3 regions of the Endozoicomonas sp. ALB115 genome follow, and region 1 is predicted to be linked to each of the others. Evidence: predicted binding sites of a transcription regulator. Region 1 holds the regulator's gene; each other region holds the start of a gene.

Region 1 (3,281 bases):
ACCGATATGGGACATGTAGCTGGCAAAACCACCACAGGCCATGATGGTCAGACCCAGGCTGGCCATGCGGAAGCTGAATACCGTGTTCATCAGTTGAAACAGGTCAAAGGGGATAAAACCGGTGGCCTTGGCCGCTGGCAGAATGTCTTTTATCCCCATCAACGCGGCGGCACTTAGCAGGACAATACCGGCAATAGCCAGCGAGGCTGATGCACTGTAGTTCTTCACGATGGCGTATATAACCAGTGCAACTACGGGTATGACGATGAGTATATCCACAGGGGAATCCTGAAAATGGCTAAATTTCGCGCAGGTTATTTCTTGAACTTTTGGTTGTAAATGACCAATGTCAAATAATGATCGGGTAGTTTTTTTTAACCATTCTGACAGTCGTTATGACCGAACTTTAAAGGCGGAAAGCGCTTATAAGCCACACAAAAACACACGTAATTTCATCGTATTCAATCTTTGCACATTTTTTGCTAAAGCTATGGTTTCAGAAACGTCTATGGGTTTATAATCAGCCGCACATGGAGAGTAAGCCTCTGCAGCCTCCACGGACAACGAAGTAAAGGTATACGGTTGCCTATGAAGCCTTCCTTACAGCTCAAGATGGGCCAGCAGTTGACCATGACGCCGCAGCTGCAACAGGCCATCCGGCTGCTACAGCTATCGACCCTGGATCTTCAGCAGGAGATTCAGGAGGCCCTGGAGTCCAACCCCATGCTGGAGTCCGACGATAGCCAGACAGAGGACACCGCCAGCAGCACTGAAGGACGGGAAGAGCTCGTTGATCTGAGCGAAAAAGCCTCAGAACCTGAGCCTCAGGAGATGGCGGAATGGTCAGACAGCATTCCCAATGAACTGCCCGTGGACTCCGCCTGGGACGACGTGTATTCCAGCCTGCCGGCCAGCAGCGGTGACGATGATTATGACCCCCTGGCAAAATCCTCCGCTGTGGAGTCACTTCAGGATCACCTGGAATGGCAACTGGATATGGTGCCCATGAGCGACCGGGACCGGCTGATTGGTCTGGCGATCATCGAGGCGGTTAATCCGGATGGGTATTTAACCTGCACGCTGGATGACCTGTTTGTCTCTCTTCAATCCCAACTGGACGATCTGGAGATTGAAGAGATCCATGTGCTGCAACACCGGGTGCAACAATTCGATCCGGTGGGTTGTGGCAGTGTTGACCTTAGAGAGTGCCTGTTGGTTCAACTTCGTCAGCTGCCGCCCTCAACACCCCATTTCAACAATGCAGAAAAACTGCTCACCCGTTACCTTGAGTCCCTTGGCACCCGTGATTATGCCAGCATCATGCGTCATGCCAAACTGAAAGAAGACCAGCTGCGAGAAGCCCTCAGCCTGATTCAGAGCTTCCACCCAAAACCCGGCAGCACCATTGATCAGACAGAAGCCGAATATGTGGTTCCGGATATATCCGTCCGGAAAATCAGGGAACGCTGGACGGTGGAACTGAATTCCGACGCCCTGCCCAAACTGCGTATTAATAATAATTATGCGTCCATGGTTCAGAGAGCCAATAACAGCCGCGACAATGTGTTCATGAAGAACCATCTGCAAGAAGCCCGCTGGTTTTTGAAAAACCTGCAAAGTCGCAATGAAACATTGATGAAAGTGGCGAGCCAGATTATTACCTATCAGCAGGAGTTCCTGGAAAAAGGGGATGAAGCCATGAAACCCCTGGTGCTGGCGGATATTGCCGAGGCGGTGGGGATGCATGAGTCGACGATATCCCGGGTCACTACTCAGAAGTACATGCATACTCCCCGGGGTGTTTACGAGCTGAAGTACTTTTTTTCCAGCCATGTCAGCACCACGGAAGGGGGGGAGTGTTCCTCCACGGCCATTCGGGCCCATATCCGCAAACTTATTGCTGAAGAGACACCGCGCAAGCCCCTCAGTGACAATAAAATTGCAGCGATTCTGGGGGATCAGGGCATCAAGGTAGCAAGGCGCACCATTGCCAAATACCGTGAGTCCATGAATATTCCGCCATCCAATGAGCGTAAGCAGTTAGTGCCTTAGTACATCATTTTGAGGAGTTTGATGTGTGCAATCTCCGTTTACCCTGAGCGTCCTTCGGCTCCGCTTGGATGCACGGACGGAAGGTGATTGGCACAGTCTTTATTCAGGGCATGGTGCTTACGCCCTTCGACTCCGCTCAGGACGAATGGAGTTTGGATGTCATTGATAGGTATTGATAAGGGACGCCCATCAATCACATTGAAACAGTGTTCCGGAATTTTTTACACAAGCTCCGTTGATACACCGTTCAAAAAGCAGTTTTTTTTGTCTCAGGGCATTCCAAGCTGCACCGACAGTGATAGAATCGAACTCAGCCAGTACGAAAAATCCCGCGGACTGGTGATTATCTGGATAATGGGATTCAGGAGAGCGTTACATGCAAGTCAACATCAGTGGGCATCATGTCGAGGTAACAGAAGCTCTGCACGACTATGTGATCAAAAGACTGGAGCGTCTTGGTTCACATTTTGACCATATCACCAATGTACAGGTGACCCTGAGCGTCGAAAAGCTGGTGCAGAAAGCAGAAGCCGTTTTGCATACCCGCGGGGCCGAGATTAATGCCACCGCCGAGCACGAAGACATGTACGCAGCCATTGACCTGCTCTCGGACAAGTTGGATCGGCAGCTGGTTAAACGAAAAGAGAAAGCCCTGGACAGGCAACAGGGTGCCAGTGGCCATGCCCTTTGATTTATCAGGTTGCCATTCTTATTCAGCATGATTATTCACCGCATCCTAACCCCCGAGCGCACCCTTGACGGGGTGCACGGGGCCAGCAAAAAGAAAATCCTGGAATTTATCGCTGAACGCATCAGCAGCGATGCCCCCGAAATCAATGCCAAAGAACTGTTTGAAGCGCTGGTTGCCCGGGAGCGTCTTGGCACCACCGGACTGGGTGATGGCGTGGCTATTCCCCACTGTCGTTGCAAAGCCTGCCCGGAGCCTATCGGTCTTTTTATACGACTGGCGGAACCGGTTGATTTTGATGCGGTGGACCGTGAGCCCGTTGATCTGGTATTCGCGCTGATCGTGCCAGAAGGCGAAAACCAGGAACATCTTGAAATTTTAAGGACGCTGGCCGGGCGATTTCATTCTGCCCTGACCCTTCAGAAAATACGTTCGGCTACCAATACGACAATGCTCTATCGTACTATGAGTGAACAGTGAATAACGTGACAAAAAAGGCCATCATAGGTAATGATGGCCTGAAAGGTTCAACTGATCACAA
Region 2 (3,281 bases), on a different contig from region 1:
ACCAGCAGGGTATTGAGTATGCCCACAACAAAGGTGCGGCCGTAGCTGTGGGATTCGTCATAGGCCACCAGCGATTGAATAATGCCAAAGCCCGCTTCCTGGGAAAGAAAATCGAATCCGGTGCTGATGCCCCGATGCTCCAGGTTGTTCATGGTGTTATTGATCACCCAGACACCGAGCATCACCACCAACAGCACCACAATTCCCTGCATCAACAGCGGTCTGAAGGAGGCATCACGCCATAGCCTCAGCATCTCTTTCAACATCTTCTCCAAAAAGGAGGGTCTTGCATTTTTTTTATGGGATACGTGCTCAGGATCACTCACGACCTAACTCCCTTTTTCTTATCTTGTTCCCGCGCTTCAGAAGTTCTGCAGAAATGCAGGACTGTCCATACTCCCGCTCTCACGCGTTGCGTGCAAGCGGGGTATATGTCATAACGATTGAATTAACGGAAGGGAGGAGCGTAGAGGATACCGCCTTCGTTCCAGAGAGCGTTCAGGCCACGATCGATCTGAAGCGGTGATTCTGCACCTACATTACGCTCAAAGATCTCCTCATAGTTGCCCACCTGCTCGATAATCCGCAGAGACCAGTCATCATCCAGGGCAAGACCTTTACCTTTAGGGCCGTCAATACCCAACAAACGACGTACATTGGGATCAGAAGAGGCTTTTTGCGCGTTGATATTGCCCGAGTTCAGGCCCAGCTCTTCACCATTAATCATGGCGGCCAGGCTCCACTTGACAATATTAAACCACTGGTCGTCGCCCTGACGCACTACGGGACCGAGCGGCTCTTTTGAAATCACTTCTGGCAGAACCACTGCGGAATCAGGCTTGGACAGACGAACTCTCAAGGCATAAAGCTGAGATTGGTCAGAAGTCAGGACATCACAACGCCCCGCATCAAAGCCCTTTGCCGTACTGTCAGAGGTATCAAAGACCACGGGCTGATACTCCATATTATTAGCCCGGAAATAATCGGCAAGATTCAGCTCACTGGTGGTACCGGACTGGATACAGATAGAAGCACCATCCAACTCTTTGGCACTTTTCACACCCAGGTCTTTCTTCACCATAAAGCCCTGGCCGTCGTAGTAAGAGACGCCAGTGAAGTTCAGGCCCAGGGAGGCATCACGGGTCAGGGTCCAGGTGGTATTTCTGGAGAGCACATCAATCTCCCCTGATTGCAGAGCGGTAAAACGCTCTTTAGCGGTAAGCGGTACAAACTTGACCTTGCCAGCATCTTTTAAAGTCGCTGCAGCAACGGCACGACAGACATCAACATCCAGCCCACTCCACTGCCCTTTATCATCCGGGTTACTGAAGCCCGGAAGGCCGGTGCTGACACCACAGGCCACATAACCTTTTTCCTTTACCGACTCCAGCGTTGCCGAAGCGCTGGCGACCGGTGCCAAACCCGCTGCCGCCAATGCACCCAGCGCAGCGACTGTTTTCAGACTTTTCATCATGAGATCTTTCCTTTGGTGTTGTTATTATTTTCAGCACGGGATGTCCGGCACAGGTTAACCCTGCTCAACCACCTGACAATTGCAACCGCGCTTTGGCTCATGGTTTTTCAACCATACCTGCAAGCAAAAACACTAGCAACTGTTATGCCGCTCATGTTTGTCCTGGCCATCCCTTCTTCTTGTTCAAATTGCTCAGCCTGTGCCAAACCTTGCAAAGAAAGTCGTTCAGCAGCTTTCCGGGTTATGTATTAATTGTGTTAAACTGCCGTCCACTTCGATAACCATGCAGTGATAATTCTTCCAATGTCTCAAAGAATCAGCGAACACTACAAGGCCATTATTGAGTCCGTCGGTGAAGATATTCATCGGGAAGGCCTTAGAGATACGCCGCTTCGCGCTGCCAAAGCAATGCAATACCTGACCAGAGGCTATAGCCAGACACTGGAAGAGATCGTTAATGGTGCGGTGTTTGAATCCGACATCAGCGAAATGGTCGTGATCAAAGACATTGAGCTGTACTCAATGTGTGAGCATCATCTGCTGCCCTTTATTGGCAAGTGCCATATTGGCTATGTACCCAATGGTAAGGTGCTCGGCCTGTCCAAATTTGCCCGCATTGTGGATATGTTCGCCCGCCGCCTGCAGATTCAGGAAAACATGACCAAACAGATTGCCGATGCCATTATGGAAGTGACCGACGCCAAAGGGGTTGCCGTGGTAATTGAAGCGCAGCATATGTGCATGATGATGCGCGGTGTGGAAAAACAGAACTCATCCATGACCTCTTCGGTCATGCGTGGCCTGATGAAAGATAATCAGCCAACCCGGGAAGAGTTTCTGCGTTTTATTCGGTGACAAACCTGATCATTGACAACAAAAAAGCCAGCATTTGCTGGCTTTTTTGTTGCCTGGATTCAACACCAGTCCAGAATCACTTTTCCAGATTGTCCGGACCCCATGATTTCAAAACCTTTGTCAAAATCATCAACCGGGAAGCGGTGCGTAATGATTGGAGAAATATCCAGACCAGACTGCAACATGCTGGTCATCTTGTACCAGGTCTCAAACATCTCGCGACCATAAATACCTTTGATCACCAGACCTTTGAAGATCACCTGGTTCCAGTCAATCACCGTGTCACTGGCTGGAATGCCCAGCAGTGCAATCTTGCCACCGTAGTTCATATTTTCCAGCATCTGCTTAAATGCACGACCATTGCCCGACATTTCAAGGCCCACATCAAAGCCTTCAACCATGCCCAGCTCAGCCATCACGTCCGGCAGACCGGTATTGGCAACATTCACGGCGCGGGTCGCACCCATTTTACGGGCCAGGTCCAGACGGTATTCGTTGACATCGGTAATCACCACATTGCGGGCACCGACATGCCGGCAGATGGCTGCCGCCATAATGCCGATGGGGCCGGCACCGGTGATCAGTACATCTTCTCCCACCAGGTCAAAAGAGAGTGCGGTGTGCACCGCATTACCAAACGGGTCAAAAATTGCGGCCAGGTCATCACTGATATCATCAGGAATCGGGAAGGCATTAACCGCCGGAATCACCAGGTATTCGGCAAACGCACCATCACGATTGACGCCAACACCCACAGTAAAGTTGCAGAGATGACGGCGGCCAGCACGGCAGTTACGACAGTGGCCACAGGTAATATGGCCTTCACCGGAAACCCGCTGACCGACCTCAAAGCCACGCACACCGTCACCCATGTCAACGATTTCGCCGACAAATTCATGGCCAACGTGCATACCCACCGGAATGGTGTTCTGCGACCACTCATCCCAGTGAT
Region 3 (3,281 bases), on a different contig from region 1:
GGGAGCCAAACTGCTCCCACACCGCCACTGGCCCGGGAAATTTGCCCAGCGAGGTATCAATATTCTGCGCAGCGCCAGACCAGATCAGCAGAAAGACGACGATGCCAATGATGGGCATCAGTACCGTGCTGAACACTTTACCGGGATTCACCGTAATGCCCAGCCCGGCAAGAAAAGACAACGGTGATGACTTGCTCTCATTGACTGACTGACTGACAACCGAGGCATCCGTCATAATCCACTCTCCTTCACTTCCCTTAAAAAAGGTAACAGGATCAAATCCTGTCACCCTGCTTCAGACCGATGTTGAACTGGTTGATGTAGTCGTTTGGCTTTTTGCCGTTGTAGACCAGGTTGTCGATAAAGTGTGTCTGTGGATCACGGAAGCCATCTTCTGACTCGAAGTCCGGAAAGTCCTGCAACTTAACCAGTGCTTCATCCACCAGCGACAGTGCCGCTTTTTCATAGATATCCGGGCGATAGACTTTGGCAGCCAGCTCTTTGTACCACTCATCGCTCTTGTCTTCTGCAATCTGCCCCCAGCGACGCATTTGGGTGAGATACCAGATCGCATCGGAGTAATAAGGGTAAGTGGCGTTGTAGCGGAAGAACACATTGAAATCTTCTACTGGTCGTTTGTCGCCTTTCTCGTACTCAAAGGTACCGGTCATACTGTTGGCAATGACTTCATAATCAGCGCCAACATAGTTGGATTGTGACAGGATTTTCACCGCCTCAGGCCGGTTGGCATTTTCGTTGGCATCCAGCCACTGGGCTGCGCGGATCAGGGCCCGTGTCAGACGTATGGTGGTATTGGGGTACTTGTTATAAAACGCCTCGGTAATCCCGAACACCTTCTCTGGGTTGTTTTTCCAGATCTCATAATCGGTCACCACTGGCACGCCGATATTCTTGAAGACCGCCTGCTGATTCCAGGGTTCGCCGACACAGTAACCATAGATAGTGCCAGCCTCCATGGTGGATGGCATCTGTGGTGGTGGTGTGACGGAGAGCAGGGCATCGGCATCGATCTGGCCAGAGGTATCCCCTTTATGGGGCGCATAAAATCCGGGGTGAATACCACCGGCGGCCAGCCAGTAGCGAAGTTCATAATTGTGGGTAGAGACGGGAAAAACCATCCCCATATTAAACGGCTTGCCTTCAGACTGGAATTTCTCAACCACCGGTTTCAGGGCATCCGCCTTGATCGGGTGCTGAGGTCGGCCATCGGCCATTTTGGGGATATTGGGTTTCATCTGGGCCCAGATCTCATTGGACACCGTAATCCCGTTACCATTCAGGTCCATCGAGAATGGTGTAATGATATTGGCCTTGGTACCAAAGCCCATGGTGGCCGCCAGAGGCTGCCCAGCCAGCATATGGGCACCATCCAGACGCCCGTCAATCACGCCATCAAGCAGCACCTTCCAGTTTGCCTGGGCTTCGATGGTGACATAGAGCCCTTCATCTTCAAAAAAGCCCTTCTCGTAAGCAATGGCGATGGGTGCCATATCAGTCAGCTTGATAAAGCCAATGGTCAACTCTTCCTTTTCCGGATAGCCAAGCTCAAAGTCTGCCTTGGCACTGGCTTGCCCGGTGAAAGCACTCACCCCCATGACGGCACTGATGGCAGCAACCTTACCTAACTTGGCAGCCTGCTGAACCGATGCCTTCTTAAAAGGCTTGAACCACTTCATTATTCCCCTCCCCTGGATAACTGACCTCTCTGCCTTGAACTGTGATCACCGTAATCAGGCATCACTCTTTTCCGGTATCAGTCAACGCACAGAGATCGACTGCCGGTGGTTCAGCAGAAAACATGCCAAATACCAGAAAACTTGATAACCAGCTGAATTTACTAGTGTTAGCTTATTCTGGCGGACAAATACCTTGCCTGTTTAAGCCCGTAAGAAAACTTCAGAGATAGCAACAACGGTGCAGCTACATCCGCTGCATCCCAGAGCTTGCACTAATCTGGAACATCACCACCGCATGCCCCGGTTACAAACCTCTTACATTTGAGTACTGGTTTTGCCAGAGCGGAGTTGCTATAACATTTTCCAGTTATGGAACCGAAATATGGATCAGGAAACTATGTCCAGTCTGGCAAACCTCCTTGAAAACAATAACCAATGGTCCAAGTCCATTCGTGAAGAAAAGCCCGGCTTTTTTGAACAACTCTCTGAGCAGCAGGCACCCAAGTATCTCTGGATCGGGTGTGCCGACAGTCGGGTCCCTGCCAACGAAATCGTCGGCCTCCTTCCGGGCGAACTGTTTGTGCACCGAAACGTGGCCAATGTGGTGGTTCATACCGACCTGAACTGTCTGTCAGTCCTCCAATATGCTGTGGACTACCTGAAGGTAGAGCACATTATTGTGACGGGGCATTACGGCTGTGGCGGTGTGCGCGAAGCCATGAACAACTCCAAACTGGGGCTGATCGATAACTGGCTCAGGCATGTGCAGGACGTTAAGAAAAAGCACACTGAACTGCTAGAGAATGCTGGCAGTGATGATGAGCAGTTTCAGAGAATGTGTGAACTGAACGTTCTGGAGCAGGTGCTGAACGTTTGTCAGACAACCATCGTTCAGGATGCCTGGGATCGCGGCCAGAAACTGACCGTAAACAGCTGGGTTTATGGTTTGAAAGATGGTCTGGTCAGGGATCTCGGTCTGAGCGTTGGTTCCAATGAAGACATCGATGTGCAGTATCCGGCAGCGGTTGAGAGCATCGCCAGTAAGCTGGAAGGGTGATTTGCCCTTAGGAGTTGTCTGGAAATAACTTCCCTATTTTCATTGCCTGACTCCGTTCGGACTGAGCTTGTCGAAGTTCGGTGGCACGACCCTTCGACAAGCTCAGGGTGAACGGAAATCGGGAACTTATTAAAAGACAATTCCTTAACATCTGTTCTTAGGGTGGACATTAAGCTTACCCCTCCATTTTCAATGGCTTTTGAATGGAACCACGAAGGACACGAAGAGCACGAAGGAAAAGAAAATCTCTTCTTTGTGCTCTTCGTGTCCTTCGTGGTTCCATCTTTAACTTCCCGAAGAGGGGAGTAGACGCTTAATGTCTACCCTAAGAACATCTGTTGGCATCAGACGGGGGCGGGTCGCAAGGTGCATTGTGATCCGCTTTCATCGGTTCATATAATTTTCTGGCTCCTGAAATTTGCCAGCCTTCCAACGTTCATGATGATGGTATTATTAATCCCATCACATCATCGCCTCTGCCTCTTGATTATCCCTATCCTGCATCGGCCCCTCTGCTTCAACAGCTC

Evidence for each region. The regulator sigma-54, encoded in region 1, starts transcription at its own class of promoters, with help from an activator protein. The targets are predictions, from matches to a motif close to TGGCACNNNNNTTGCTNT.
Region 2: the regulator sigma-54 is predicted to act here: its motif matches at 1,662-1,679, upstream of ACO6VE_RS06495 (amino acid ABC transporter substrate-binding protein).
Region 3: the regulator sigma-54 is predicted to act here: its motif matches at 1,808-1,825, upstream of ACO6VE_RS19645 (CmpA/NrtA family ABC transporter substrate-binding protein).

What each region holds. Positions count from the first base shown of each region.
Region 1 covers NZ_JBLYZG010000011.1:28,733-32,013, forward strand. Annotated here, with positions in the region: gene dcuC (C4-dicarboxylate transporter DcuC) at 1-279, opposite strand, end outside; gene ACO6VE_RS07275 (RNA polymerase factor sigma-54) at 589-2,052, shown strand; gene hpf (ribosome hibernation-promoting factor, HPF/YfiA family) at 2,429-2,743, shown strand; gene ACO6VE_RS07285 (PTS sugar transporter subunit IIA) at 2,771-3,220, shown strand.
Region 2 covers NZ_JBLYZG010000009.1:99,858-103,138, forward strand. Annotated here, with positions in the region: gene ACO6VE_RS06490 (amino acid ABC transporter permease) at 1-266, opposite strand, end outside; gene ACO6VE_RS06495 (amino acid ABC transporter substrate-binding protein) at 449-1,474, opposite strand; gene folE (GTP cyclohydrolase I FolE) at 1,778-2,329, shown strand; gene tdh (L-threonine 3-dehydrogenase) at 2,389-3,281, opposite strand, start outside.
Region 3 covers NZ_JBLYZG010000057.1:23,858-27,138, reverse strand. Annotated here, with positions in the region: gene ACO6VE_RS19650 (ABC transporter permease) at 1-235, opposite strand, end outside; gene ACO6VE_RS19645 (CmpA/NrtA family ABC transporter substrate-binding protein) at 276-1,616, opposite strand; gene can (carbonate dehydratase) at 2,080-2,754, shown strand; gene ACO6VE_RS19635 (phosphatase PAP2 family protein) at 3,217-3,281, opposite strand, start outside.